DNA from 3 places in the Rossellomorea sp. GAMAL-10_SWC genome. Region 1 is predicted to be linked to each of the others. Evidence: riboswitches for the same ligand, from Rfam matches in the RefSeq annotation. Region 1 holds a riboswitch; each other region holds the start of a gene.
What was found. A riboswitch is a leader RNA that binds a small molecule or an ion and turns the genes downstream of it on or off. The one in region 1 is predicted to bind cobalamin.

Region 1 (5,066 bases):
AAACTGATATTGGTTTTGTAAACAATGTTCAATAAATCTCTCTAACGCTTTTATTGTATGAATAGGAGCATCCTCGTCTGCACCAAATGTATCTCCATTATCATGTAATAAAATAATTGCTCCTGGTTTCGTTTGATTTAACAAAAGACTATAAATGCCTTCACTTCCTTTTTTACTACTCCAATCATTTGCCATTACAGACCATAAAATAATTTTAAGCTTTTTCTGAAATAGAAGTGGAAGTGAAGCTAACCCCCAAGGTGGTCGATAATAAAGTGGGTTATCGTTCGTTATTTTCTTAATAATACTTGCAGTCTTTTTTATTTGATTTTTTAATTGTTTTGGACTGAGAAACCAATTACATTTATGTTTATAATTGTGTATTCCGATTAAGTGACCATCTTCATGTATTCTTTTAATGATCGTAGGATACTTTTCTGCCGCTGAACCTAATACAAAAAAAGTTGCTTTAATCGAATGACTTTGGAGTAAATCTAAAAGTAAATTCGTATAAACTGGATGTGGACCATCATCAAAAGTTAAAGCAATTCGTTTTTGACTTTTAGAATAAACTTGATGGATTGAAAAGAATTTAAATAAACGTGTTAGTAAACTCGGGATTGGTCCATAAAGAATAAATAATAATAATAGTAACCCCCCGATAATGATGAAAATTCTAAGCATAAATTCTCCTTAACTACCTTTAAATAATAATAATCATATAACATTATTATAGTCCAATTTATATTTTGTTGGTAATTAAATGCAGATAATATTATGATAAAATAAAATTGTGCTCTCGAAAAGTGAGTAGATGGTAAAATGAGAATGATTAAAGTTTAGCACTAAATTTATAGATGTAAATAAGAAGTCATCAATTGAAATAGAAAAATCAGTCTCGGAAATTTTAACGAATATTAATTTTCTGAAAAAATGAATTTCTCTTTTGTAAAAAGGGATTAAACCAATTACATAGAATTAATACAATATACGTTTCAAATTTTCCATTTTTAATTAATGAAGTTTAAAAATGGCATTGAAATACATACACAAAATTGGAAAATAATTTTGTGTAAAGAATAAAAATTTTGAGGTGAACATTATGATCGTAGTTACAACTGAAAACATTGAAGGGTATAAACTAGTTGAAGTAAAGGGTCCTGTATTTGGAGTTATTGTACGTAGTAGAGGACTTGGTGGCGATATTTTAGCTGGTCTAAAAAGTCTTGTTGGTGGAGAAATCAAACAATACACTGCAATGCTTGAGGATGCGAGAAAAGAAGCAATGGATCGAATGACTAAAAATGCTAGTGAAATGGATGCAAATGCAATTATCATGATGCGTTTTGATTCAGGTGAAATAGGGCAAAACATGAGTGAAATTGTCGCTTATGGAACGGCAGTAGTAGTCGAGAAAATATAATAAAAAAAGTGCGGACAATTTCACGGACAAGTTTACAAGAAAACCCACGAAGAGTTCTCTTTTTACTTGTCCTTAAATAACAATAAGTTTTAAAAAAAGAAATGAAGATATTTAATTTCTTTTATATCTATAATAATTCAATTACTTAAAAAAGATGAAGTTATTGGAGGATAGCGTTTTCCTTAAAGTAGTTTAATAACCTCTTGAAATATTAATTCTGATAGACTAGAATAATAATATCTAATAAATATCTAATAAATTGAATATTAATTTGTTAACAATTCGTTAAGATGCCTTAGGGCTTAATAGGGAATCTGGAGCATTACCAGAACTGTCCCCGCAACTGTAAGTGTGGACGAAATAGACAAACCACTGAAACGTTTATATGGACGTTACGGGAAGGGTCTAAAGTAGGAAGATACACAAGTCAGGAGACCTGTCTTAGCTTTTAAAGTTTCGATTTCTTCGGGGGTTGAGAAGATGAAACGTTTGGACAAAAAGGATTATTTATTAACTTTCTTTGTGCTGGCGTTTTATCCGTTCAACTTATGTTGAACGGATTTTTTCGTTTTAATGATTCTAAATCATTTTTTTATGCCTATAGTATGCCTCTACAAGAAACAAGTCTTTTTAAAAATTGAATAGATTAGGATTGGTGCACTATGAAAATAGTGCTTAATAGGGAAGTACGGTTTAAATCCGTCACGGTACCCGCCACTGTATGGGGAGTTCATTGCAGATGTCACTGAAGGAATTTGGGAAGACGCAATAGAATGATGAACCTAAGTCAGGAGACCTGCCTTTACCTAATAGCTTCAATCAACCTACGGGAACATAGGTAGAAGTGCTGAACTTACATCGCTATTTTTTTGTGTGTATTTATTCTGCACCCCTATGTCCATAGGGGTGCTTTTTTTATGAAAAAACGAAAGGGAGTATGTTACATGACTACTTGGAATTTACAAGGGACGAAACACCATGTCCTCATTTGTAACGGCAGCAGCTGTATGAGAAAGGGTGGGGAGGAAGCGACACAAGCAATACGGAATGAAATCACCAATTTAAGCTTAGATTCAATCATACATACTACAAGAACGAGATGCAATGGAAGATGTAAGGATGCACCTGTTGCCATCGTCTATCCTTCAGGGACTTGGTATAAAAACGTAACCCCAGAAGTGGGAACTACGATTGTAAAGCGTCATCTGGCTGAAGGCCATTGCCTTCAGGAGCATTCGATCTATCAATATTCCGAAGCTGGATTCATACATCCAGAAGGGTCGGAATGTATCGAAGGAATACAAAAAGCGGTTAAAGAAAAGATTTAACAGCGGATAGTAGCTGGATTCTAGTTTGAAATTGTGGAAGGTGGCGTAATAGTGTGAAAGGTAAATTATTGGTTATTGGTTTTGGCCCTGGTGATGAAAAACATATTACCGGACGGGCAAAGGAAGCCATCCAAGAAAGTGATATCATTATCGGCTACAAAACCTACGTTGATTTAATCAAGGGATTAATAGCCGGAAAGCAAATCATCAGCACAGGAATGACAGAAGAAGTGAGCCGTGCCCAGGAGGCTGTGAAACAAGCTGAGCTCGGTTACACGGTAGCTGTCATTTCGAGCGGTGATGCTGGTGTTTATGGAATGGCAGGACTTGTTTACGAAGTGCTAGTTGAAAAAGGTTGGAAAAAAGAATCAGGGGTAAAAGTGGAGGTGGTCCCTGGCATTTCTGCCATCAACTCCTGTGCTGCTTTATTAGGCGCGCCGGTCATGCATGATGCCTGTACGATTAGCTTAAGTGACCATTTAACACCGTGGAGCTTGATCGAGAAACGAATCGAAGCGGCCGCTCAAGCTGATTTTGTGATTGCCCTATACAATCCAAAAAGCGGGAGAAGAACACGTCAGATCATGGAAGCACAAAAAATTCTATTAAAATACCGCTCGCCAGACACCCCTGTAGGATTGGTAAAGAGTGCCTACCGTGATAGTCAAAAGATCGTCTTAACAAATTTACAAGAAATGTTAGAACATGAAATTGGCATGTTAACTACCGTTTTAATAGGCAACTCTTCAACATTTTTCTACGATGAATTGATGATTACTCCGCGTGGTTATCAGCGGAAGTATACATTAAATCAGGCAATTCAACCTTTGAAACCGCATCAGCGTCTGCAAAAGGAAGCTGAACCATGGGCATTGGAGCAAATGGAAGATGTAATGCCAGTAAACAAGAAACTAGTCACCCCAACCTCTGTGAAAGAGTCGCCAAGAGAGTTGGCTGAGGAAGCCTTGCAAATGATCCTTGGTGAGACCTATGGACAAACCCAAGGTTTAATTGTGAAGCAAGACTTTCAATCTATTTTTGAGGTAGCGGTCAGCCCTGGTGTCGCCAATAAAAAATTTACCGCGCATCAGATGGTCATTCTTTCCGAAATTGTCGGAAAAGAAGGAGTCATGGAATACACACAAGACCATTTTATGAAGCTGCAAATTTTAACCTCTAAGCCTGATGAGATTATTGAAAAACTAACGAGAGCCAACTTTTTGATTGCTCCTGTTGGCGACGTATTAACCGTAAAAGCCTGTGATTTTTGTGACGGAGAAAAGAAGGATTCCATCCCTTATGCCGATGAGCTACAAGAAAGGCTTGGCGGCATGGAACTCCCAAAAGAATTGAAACTTGGTGTGAATGGCTGCGGCATGGCTTGTTATGGAGCCGTAAAAGAAGATATTGGCATTGTCTATCGTAAGGGAGCGTTTGATTTATTTTTAGGAGCCAAGACAGCTGGAAGAACCGCTCATAATGGCCAAATCGTAGCTGAAGGAATCGCACCGGACAAAATTGTCGGGGTCATAGAGGGAATTGTTCAAGAGTACCAACAAAAGGCGTATCCAAATGAACGTTTCTATAAATTTTTTAAACGGGTCAAAGAAGTTCAAGGTTTTGTGTACCAGGATATCACACCAAATCTTAAAATCGAAGCAGCTGTTTGCGGGGAATAAAGGAGAGAAGTCTAGCGATAATTGGCAGGTAAGGCATTTACAAACAAAGGGGAGGAAATATTTTGAGAGCAATTTTATTTGTGGGGCATGGAAGTAGAGATCAAGAAGGAAATCAGCAGGTTCGAGAGTTCATCCGTGAGATGAGAAAGACTTGGGAAGATTCTTTCCTGGTCGAGACGTGTTTTTTAGAATTTGAACAACCAACAGTGAATCAAGGCATCGATCTATGTGTGGAGAAAGGGGCCGACCATGTTGTCTTGATTCCGATCATGCTCTTACAGGCAGGACACTCCAAAATTCATATTCCAGCAGCTATTGATGAGGCAAAGAATAAATATCCGTTTGTTCAATTTACTTATGGCCGACCAATTGGTGTTCATGAGGAAACATTTGAAATTCTAAAAACTAGATTAATGGAAATTGGCGAGAATGTAGAAACCATCGAAGACGATACGGCTGTCCTTTTGTTAGGACGTGGCGGAAGCGATCCTGATGCGAATAGTGATTTATATAAAATTGCTAGATTACTATGGGAAAAAACAAACTATAAAATCGTCGAACCTGCTTTTATGGGGGTGACCAATCCTTTAGTGAACGAAGGGATTGAGCGCTGTATTAAACTTGGAGCAAAAAAAG
Region 2 (5,066 bases), 500 kb from region 1:
GCTATTATTGGTGGTTTTATTGGTTATTTTATTAGTATTTTACGTAAGAAAAATAAGAAAAATATTCCTAGTTCAATTCGAAAGATCAGTTAATTATAGGAAGATAGAGCAGGTTTTTAACTGTAAATATTCTAAAGTAAGTTAGTAATGGTTTTAGGGGAGAAGTTTTTAAGTTTGATTCAAAAAGTGACACTTGTTTCATCAGAAAGGGGAGGAAATAGAATGGTACAAAAGGAATTGAAAAAAGGATTGAAAGCGCGCCATATTCAGATGATTGCTTTGGGCGGAACAATCGGTGTAGGTTTATTTATGGGTTCAACGAGTACAATTCATTGGACGGGCCCTTCAGTAATGCTTGCTTATGCAATTTCGGGGATTTTTATCTTCTTCATTATGCGTGCAATGGGGGAAATGCTATACCTAGAGCCAAGTACAGGTTCATTTGCGACATTTGGCCATAAATATATACACCCTTTAGCAGGGTATATGACTGCTTGGAGTAATTGGTTCCAGTGGGTTATTGTTGGAATGTCAGAAATTATTGCAGTTGGGGCATATATGAAATACTGGTTTCCAGACCTACCTGCTTGGATACCAGGAATTATTGCAATTGTGATTCTTGGTGCAGCAAATTTAATTTCCGTTAAATCATTTGGTGAATTTGAATTTTGGTTTGCAATGATTAAAGTCGTTACGATTTTATTAATGATTGTTGCAGGGTTTGGTCTTATTTTCTTCGGTCTTGGAAACGGTGGAAATGCGATTGGACTATCTAACCTTTGGAAAAATGGCGGATTCTTTACAGGTGGTTGGTCAGGTTTCTTCTTTGCACTTTCACTAGTTGTTGGAGCTTATCAAGGCGTTGAATTGATTGGTATTACAGCTGGAGAAGCAGAAAATCCGAAAAAAACATTAAAAGATGCGATTCAAAGTCTTATTTGGCGTATTTTAATTTTCTATATTGGTGCTATTTTTGTAATTGTAACAGTTTTCCCTTGGGATCAACTAAATTCGATTGGTAGCCCGTTTGTTGTAACTTTCGCAAAATTTGGTATTACAGCTGCAGCTGGAATTATTAACTTTGTCGTAATCACTGCTGCATTGTCTGGTTGTAACAGTGGTATTTATAGTGCAGGTCGCATGCTTTATACATTAGGTATAAATGGACAAGCACCAAAATATTTTACAAAAGTCTCAAATAACGGAGTGCCTTTATTTGGTACGTTCGGTGTACTAATTGGTTTAGTAATTGGCGTTATTTTAAATTTTATTGCACCAAAAAACTTATTCGTGTATGTATACAGTGCAAGTGTACTTCCTGGGATGATCCCGTGGTTTGTCATCTTAATTAGTCATATTCGTTTCAGAAAAGTAAAAGGAGATGAAATTAAAAATCATCCTTTTAAAATGCCTTTTGCACCATTTACTAACTACTTAACATTAGCCTATTTAGTTATGGTATTGATCGGTATGTGGTTTAATGATGACACACGCATCTCACTTATTGTAGGGATTATTTTCTTGGCAATCCTTGTCATTTGTTTCTATGCTTTTGGTATCGGAAAACGTGTACCATTAGATGCTCAATCAGATGAAGAAATAGCTAATTAATACATTACTTAGTTTGATGGTAAGATGTTTCTTTGAACATAGCTATTCAATAAAAAAATAAATTTTATAAACAATCAATGCGTTCGTATGATTAGATCAAACAGTAATTAAACTGGATGAGATTAGTATACGAACGCATATTTTAATTACTTGAATTACTAAATCAACAGCATTTATTTAATCCAAAATAAAAATTTTTTTAAAATAGAACGAAAAATAAAAAAATATTTTGACTATTTTTGCATTTTATGACAAAATGATGAAAACTAAATAGTAGGGAATAGGTGTAAATGAAGTTCAAAGTTTGAAATCATTTACTTAAAAGGGAAGTTTGGTTTAATTCCAACACGGTCCCGCCACTGTAATAGAGGAGTAAATAAGAAGATGCCACTTATTAAAATAGGGAAGGCTTTTATTTACAAAGATTCTTAAGTCAGGAGACCTGCCTATTCTAACGACGCTGTTTGACCTACGAGAGATAGGGAGGTGCCTTATGGAAAGAAAGCTTAAGTTAACGTATTCTAATTATTTATGTTTTCCAACTTAAAGGCATTTTTGTCTCTTATGAGATAAAAATGCTTTTTTATTTTAGTTAAAAGGAGAGGGAAAAGATGGTACAAATAAGTAATCTAGGATATCCGAGAATTGGTGAAAATCGTGAATGGAAAAAAACGTTAGAAAGCTTTTGGCAAAAGAAAATTAATCAAGAAGAATTTGAGAAGGAAATGAAATCACTAAGATTAAGCTCAATAAAAAAACAGTACGATTTAGGTGTGGAACTAGTCCCTGTAAATGATTTTACGTTTTATGATCATGTGTTAGATTTTGCTACTATGTTTGGTTGGATTCCTGGTCGATTTGGTGAAATAAATGAAAGACCAAGTCTAGATACGTATTTTGCATTAGCAAGGGGTAGTAAAAACATTGTAGCTTGTGAAATGACGAAATGGTTTAATACAAACTATCACTATATCGTTCCTGAATATCAAAAAGAGAAGCAATCTAAATTGCTATTCAATAAGCCATTAGAAGCATACAAAGAGGCTCTAATTGAGCTTGGTATAAAAACGAAACCTGTCATTCTAGGAATCTATTCATTTGTACAGTTAGCAAAAGGTTACCAGGAAGAAGAAAAACGAAACATAATTAATAAACTAGTAAACCTCTATATACAAATGCTTAAAGAGCTAGAGAATGAAGGTGTTGAGTGGGTACAAATTGATGAACCATGTTTTGTGTTAGAAGAGTCAAGCGAAGATATTCGTTTTATGAAAGAAGTTTATGATCAAATCGCAAAAGCTGTACCTACATTATCAATTATGCTTCAAACTTTCTTTGAAGCAGTTGAACAATATAAAGAACTAATTTCATTCCCAGTATCAGGTATTGGTCTTGATTTTGTTCACGGTAAAGATGGAAATTTAGAGTCGATCCTGAAGTACGGATTTCCAAATGACAAGGTATTAGGCGTAGGAATACTTAATGGGCGTAATATTTGGAGAAATGATTTAAATGATTCCATTGATTTTTTAAATTCTCTTAAAAAAGAAATAAGTCCAAAAGATTGGTGGATTCAACCGTCTTGTAGTTTGCTTCATGTACCAGTTACAAAAGTTGAAGAGAAATTATTAAATGAAACATTGTTCGAGGCATTATCGTTTGCTGATGAAAAATTAGAAGAGTTAGTGATACTAAAAAGTTTATTTATAAACAAAGCGAGCATGTTTGAAAATGAAGTTAAATATGCAAGTAATTGTTTAGTAAATTTAAAACAGCTTAGCAAAAAAAATCATTCAACTAGTAATGAACTGGAATCCATTAATGAAGAAGATTTTAGAAGACCAGTACCATTCCATTTAAGATATCCATTACAAAATAAAGTAATGAATTTACCGATTTTACCAACGACTACAATTGGAAGTTTCCCTCAAACGAAGGAAATTAAACAAATAAGACAGCAATGGCGCAAAGGAACAATTGATGATTCAGAATATATGAATCAAATTAAATTGAAAATTAAAGAGTGGATTGAGATTCAAGAAAATATTGATATGGATGTATTAGTACATGGTGAGTATGAACGTACGGATATGGTTGAATATTTTGGTGAGAAACTAGAGGGATTTGCATTTACGAAAAAAGCATGGGTTCAATCTTATGGATCACGCTGTGTTAAACCGCCAATTATTTTTAGTAAAGTTGAATTTACAAAGCCAATTACTGTAAATGAAACTGAGTATGCACAAAGCTTAACAGCTAAATCAGTCAAAGGAATGTTAACAGGTCCAGTTACAATATTAAATTGGTCGTTTGTTCGTGAGGATCGTACAAGAGAAGAAATAGCAAATGAAATTGCACTAGCTTTACGTAAAGAAGTAAAAGCACTTGAAACGGCTGGCATTTCAATTATTCAAGTTGATGAACCTGCAATTCGAGAAGGTTTACCATTGAAGCAAAAAGATTGGGGTCAATATTTACATTGGGTAACGAGAGCATTTCGTTTAGCTACTTCAAGCGTCCGAAATGAAACACAAATACATACTCATATGTGTTATAGCAATTTTAGCGATATTATGGACACAATTATTGATTTAGATGCAGATGTTATTTCAATTGAACATGCAAGAAGTCATCAAGAATTTTCTACTTATTTAGCTGAGTCCCCTTATCCATTTGGAATTGGTTTAGGCGTGTATGATATTCATAGTCCGAGGGTACCATCGGTTGAGGAAATAGAAGAAAATATTATTAGTTCTTTAAAAGTGTGTGATGCAAATAGATTTTGGGTTAATCCAGACTGTGGTTTAAAGACGCGCAATGAAACTGAGGTAATAGATGCCTTAACAAATATGGTAAAATCTGCGAAAAAAGTTCGAGAAAAATATTATTCAATTATTTAATGATAGGGTGAAATCGATGAGTGGTAGATATGTAAAAGAATCCAGAGTATTTGATAGTAGTAGAATATTTCCAACTGATTTAAATAACCATGGTACATTATTCGGAGGAAAAATGCTTGCCGCTATGGACTTAATTGCCTCCATTTCAGCTACAAAGCATTCAAGAATGGAATGTGTAACCGCATCGATGGATTCAGTAGAATTTTTATGTCCAGTTCGTGAAAGTGACTGCATTTATTATGAATCGTTCGTGATCTTAACGGGCTCAAGCTCAATGGAAGTATTTGTTCGAGCTACTGCCGAAGACCTACTTTCAGGTGAAAAAAGAGTTGCTGCAACATGTTTTGTAACATTTGTTGCACTAAAAGATGGAAAACCACATAAAGTAGTAGAGGTTATTCCAGAAACTGAGGAAGAAATTAAATTACAGCAATTAGCATTTAAACGATTAGAAAGTCGCCAATTAAGAAAGAAATTGAGTAAGGAATTGGCATTAATTTGGAATGAATAAAAAGAAAGCATTGAAATCATACTAAAAGTAAGCTAAGATTAAAT
Region 3 (5,066 bases), 670 kb from region 1:
AAATAGTGAGAGAGAAAAATTAGTAGTAGGTGTTCCATTACATACAAACTCAAAAAATGGAGCTGTATTTATATACCAAACATTACAACCTGTAAAAGTGATGATTCACCAAACGACTAATTTTGTCTTGCTCGCGGCATCGATTGGGATCGTGTTAACAACATTTTTCTCATTCTTTCTTTCTTCTAAAATTACAGCTCCTCTTAGAAAGATGAAAGAAGTTGTAAGTAGTATGACTTCAGGGAATTTTAATGTGAAAGTACCAATCCATTCAAGTGATGAAATTGGAGAACTTGCGTATTCATTTAACAAGATGAGTAAACAATTAAATTTTAATATGAATGCATTAAAACAAGAGAAGGAGAAGGTTTCTAATATTATTACAAGTATGGTAGATGGTGTAATTTCGATTGATAAAGAAGGTCAAATCGTGACATCGAATCCACCAGCTGAACGCTTTTTGAAAATGCTTAATGATGATCAATTTGAAGAACCTTCTTCACTTGTTTTAACGAAGGAACTATTAGATTTATTTGTATTAGTCGTCGAAAGTGAGAAAAAGCAATTTATAGAATTAAATTTCGATCAAGGCAATTGGCAAGTTTTAATGTCGCCTCTTTATAATCAAACAAATATAAGAGGCGTTGTAGCGGTGATTCGTGATGTTACAGAACAAAGACGGTTAGAAAAGATGAGAAAAGATTTTATAGCGCATGTTTCTCATGAACTACGAACGCCTATTTCCTTATTACAAGGTTATAGCGAAGCGATTGTTGATGGTGTAGCAGAATCCAAGGAAGAGATGCAAGAATTGTCACAAATCATTTATGATGAGTCACTTAGAATGGGTCGATTAGTAAATGATTTGTTAGATTTAGCAAGAATGGAGAACGGATTTACTGAATTAAATAGAGACTTCGTTCCTCTAGTACAATTTGTTGATCGGATTTTACGCAAGTTTAAAGGTTTAGCAAAGGAAAAAAATATTAAGTTATTTGGAGAAATCGACAACATTCCGCATTTAAATATCTACATAGATGAGGATCGGATGGAACAGGTTTTTACAAATTTAATTGATAATGCAATAAGACATACAAATGAAAATGGAAGAATTATTGTTTCAGTAAATCAAAATGAAAGATCAACTACATTTAATTTTATTGATTCAGGTGCAGGGATTTCAAAAGAAGATTTACCATTTGTATTTGAACGTTTTTATAAAGCGGATAAAGCTCGTACAAGAGGTAGAAGTGGCACGGGTTTAGGTTTATCAATCGTTAAAAATATTGTAACAGCACATGGTGGATCGATTCAGGTCTATAGTGAAGAAGGACAGGGAACGACATTTAAAGTTAAAATACCGCATAATTTACGAATGAACGAAAAAGATGTAGAGTAATCTTGTTTCATATAAAACATATTACCTTTAAGTTTAGAGACGATATCACTGCAAAACAAACAAAAAACAAAAAAAATTAGTAAAATAATAAACATATAAAGAAAATAATTGAATTCTTACCAAATTTATCTTACGATTGAATTAATGAAATATTGATGAGTTTAGTGCAAGTATTGCTTAAAAGGGAATCTGGTATAATCCAGAACTGTCCCCGCAACTGTAATGTGAACGAAACGAATAGCCACTGTTCTTTAAGAATGGGAAGGTCGGAGTAGGTTGAAACAAAGTCAGTAGACCTGCTAAATTCATCCTTGTTCAATTCTTCGGGGAGTAAGAATTTGAAGCAGCAGTTGCAAGAATTCTTGTATTTATATGTTGTTTCAGCCCCATTCAAAATGAATGGGTTTTTTTATGCTTTCCAAAATAATAGGAGGATTTAAATGAAGAAGTTTTTATCAAGTTTTATCATTATGTTATTGTGTTTAGGATTATTTGGTTGTAATAATGATACCACACAAAAAAAATCGAATGTAAGTAAGAGTGAACAAGCAACTTTTCCAATGACTGTAAAAGATGCAACGAACAAAGAAGTTAGCTTTAAAGAGGCACCTAAAAGAATCGTATCACTTATTCCAAGTAATACTGAAATCTTGTTTTCTATTGGTGATGGCAAGGATGTAGTAGGGGTAACAGATTTTGACAATTATCCAAAAGAAGTAAAATCAATTGATAAAGTTGGCGGAAATAATGCCGATATGACTTATAATGTTGAAAAAATTATTTCATTAAAACCTGATTTAGTTTTAGCGCATGAATCAAGTTTAGGAATTTCTGCTGACGGTTTAGAACAGATCAAACAAGCGGGGATTAATGTTTTTGTTGTAAAAAATGCTGCAACTATTAATGACGTGTATGATACAATTCAACAAGTTGGAGAAATAACGGGAAAAACTGAGCAATCGAAAAAAGTAGTAACTGGTATGAAAACAAAATTAGATGAAATTAGCAAAAAAACAGCTAAAGCAAATACAAATCCAAAGGTTTGGCTTGAAATATCAGGACCACCTGAAATATATACAGCAGGTAAAGGTACGTTCTTAGATGAAATGCTTTCGATTGTTCATGCTAAAAACGTAGCTGAAAGTGAAAAAGGTTGGGTTAAGTATAGTGAGGAATCAGCTATTAAAGCGAATCCTGATGTGATTTTAACTACTTATGGATATTATGTTCCAAATTTAGAAAAAACTGTAATGGCTAGGAAAAACTGGCAAACAGTAAACGCAATTAAAAATCACCGTGTATATGATGTTAATTCAGATACAACATCTAGACCTGGTCCAAGACTTGCAGAGGGAGTCGAAGCAATTGCAAAGGCGGTTTACCCAGAGCTTTATAAATAATACATATTTAATCTTTTTAATTCCATTTATCTTATTAATTTTTTTATTTATTTTAGGGGTTTCGATTGGGTCTACATCGATTCCCTTTTCTTCTATTATTTCTAGCTTTTCAGATGCTCTATTTAAAACTGATTATGTTCCAGCTGATATTCAAACAATTGTCATGAATATACGAGTGCCAAGGGTAATGTTAGCTGGATTAGTCGGTGCTAGCCTTTCGTTGGCAGGTGTTGCATTTCAAGGAATACTTAAAAATCCATTAGCTGATCCTTTTACATTAGGTGTCTCTTCAGGTGCCTCTGTAGGAGCAGTGGTTGTTTTATTTTTTCAAATAAGCTTACCTTTTGTAACTTATTTTACTTTGCCAGTTGTTAGTATATTATTTGGATTTGGAACACTCATCTTATTATTACTATTTGTTCGAAAACTAGATCCATCTCTTAATGTAGAGACAATCATACTAGGTGGCATTATAATAAGTTCGTTTTGTTCTGCATTATTATCATTATTTATAACTTTTTCAAATAATGAATTACGTACAGTAATTGGCTGGTTAATGGGTAATATCGGTGGGAGGGGCATTCAGTACTCTCTTAGTTTATTACCGTTTTTAATCATTTCTTTCTTAATTTTATTTAGTCAAAATAGGCAGCTAGATGCGATGACATTTGGTAGCACAAATGCAAAACATATTGGAATTGATGTAAAAAAATCCACTTATTTAATTTTGTTAACTGGTAGTATTTTGTCTGGTGCAGCAGTAGCTGTTTCTGGAACAATTGGATTTGTAGGATTAGTTGTTCCGCATTTTACTAGAACTTTGGTAGGGCCATTACATAAAAAATTACTTCCATTATCAATGATCAATGGCGCAATATTTTTAATCGGGTCGGACATATTATCAAGAGTTGTATTAGCCCCAAGAGAGTTACCAATCGGGGTAATTACTTCATTAATTGGTGCTCCAATATTTGCATTAATATTACTATCTTTGAAAAGAAATAGGGGAAAAGTATGATTAAATGTCAAGATATCTCATATTCATATGATGGAATTCATACTGATTTGGATGAACTGTCTTATTCTATTAATCAAGGAGAATGGCTAGGAATTATTGGTCCAAATGGGAGTGGAAAGTCAACGTTTTTAAATATTCTTAGTGGACTTTTTAAACCGTCTAAAGGAAATGTCATGTTAGATGGAGAATTTGTATCTAGTATGTCTAATAAACAAATAGCAAAAAAAATTGCTGTTTTATCACAACAAAATTCCTATACATATTCTTATGAGGTAAAAGAAACAGTTAAACTTGGACGTCTTGCTCATTCGTCTTCCTTTTTTCCTAGCTGGTCCACAATCGATGAAACTGCAGTCAATAACGCAATGATGATGACTGGTACTAAGAAGATGGAAAAAAGCCTCATAAATGAAATTAGTGGTGGTGAGCGTCAAAGAGTATTTCTTGCTCAATGCTTTGCTCAGGAAACACCATATATTTTTTTAGACGAACCAAGTAACCATTTAGATTTAATGCATACAATTAAAATTTTAGATGTTTTAAAGGAATTACAAAAACATGAGAATAAAACGATCGTAACTGTTTTTCATGACTTAAATTTAGCAAGTCTTTACTGTGATCGATTAGTAGGATTAAAGGACGGAAAAATTTATATCGAAGGAAAAACAGACTCAGTTTTAAGTGAAGATTTATTAAAAGGTTTATATGACACATCTTTTCAAATTTTAGATAATCCCGAAACAAATAAAAAAGTCATTATTTATAAAAGTAATGTATTGTAAATTAAAATTGAAAAAAGGAGAGATTTTTCATGAAAATTTATACAAAAACTGGGGATAAAGGTCAGACTAGCTTAGTAGGCAAACGAGTTGACAAAGATGATTTAAGGGTAGAGTCATACGGGACAATTGACGAAGTAAATACAATCGTTGGTTACGCAATGACATATTTAGATCATGAAGATACGAGAGATATTTACAATTCACTTCAAAAGATCCAACATGAACTATTTGACTGTGGTGGAGATTTGGCAGTAGTAAAGGATAGCATCCCTTTTAAAACGACAGAGAAAATGGTTGAAGAGCTTGAAACATTAATCGATGAATATATGGAAGCAACTCCCCCATTACAACGTTTTATTTTACCAGGTGGGTCAAAGCCTGCTGCAATCATTCATCAAGCAAGAGCGGTAACAAGACGTGCCGAAAGAACGGTCGTAACATTAATGAAGCAAGAAAATATTCATCTT

Region 2: linked by a shared signal. The riboswitch ahead of metE (5-methyltetrahydropteroyltriglutamate--homocysteine S-methyltransferase) and the one ahead of V5E38_RS08565 ((2Fe-2S) ferredoxin domain-containing protein) in region 1 are both predicted to bind cobalamin.
Region 3: linked by a shared signal. The riboswitch ahead of V5E38_RS11955 (ABC transporter substrate-binding protein) and the one ahead of V5E38_RS08565 ((2Fe-2S) ferredoxin domain-containing protein) in region 1 are both predicted to bind cobalamin.

Annotation. Positions count from the first base shown of each region.
Region 1 covers NZ_CP144911.1:1,753,721-1,758,786, forward strand. Annotated here, with positions in the region: gene V5E38_RS08555 (polysaccharide deacetylase family protein) at 1-684, opposite strand, end outside; gene V5E38_RS08560 (YbjQ family protein) at 1,103-1,423, shown strand; cobalamin riboswitch at 1,695-1,881, shown strand; cobalamin riboswitch at 2,060-2,241, shown strand; gene V5E38_RS08565 ((2Fe-2S) ferredoxin domain-containing protein) at 2,368-2,751, shown strand; gene cobJ (precorrin-3B C(17)-methyltransferase) at 2,805-4,430, shown strand; gene V5E38_RS08575 (sirohydrochlorin chelatase) at 4,493-5,066, shown strand, end outside.
Region 2 covers NZ_CP144911.1:1,249,200-1,254,265, forward strand. Annotated here, with positions in the region: gene brnQ (branched-chain amino acid transport system II carrier protein) at 1-93, shown strand, start outside; gene V5E38_RS05980 (amino acid permease) at 223-1,611, shown strand; cobalamin riboswitch at 1,877-2,075, shown strand; gene metE (5-methyltetrahydropteroyltriglutamate--homocysteine S-methyltransferase) at 2,223-4,511, shown strand; gene V5E38_RS05990 (acyl-CoA thioesterase) at 4,528-5,022, shown strand.
Region 3 covers NZ_CP144911.1:2,427,869-2,432,934, reverse strand. Annotated here, with positions in the region: gene V5E38_RS11960 (ATP-binding protein) at 1-1,399, shown strand, start outside; cobalamin riboswitch at 1,545-1,717, shown strand; gene V5E38_RS11955 (ABC transporter substrate-binding protein) at 1,840-2,799, shown strand; gene V5E38_RS11950 (FecCD family ABC transporter permease) at 2,765-3,817, shown strand; gene V5E38_RS11945 (ABC transporter ATP-binding protein) at 3,814-4,599, shown strand; gene V5E38_RS11940 (cob(I)yrinic acid a,c-diamide adenosyltransferase) at 4,629-5,066, shown strand, end outside.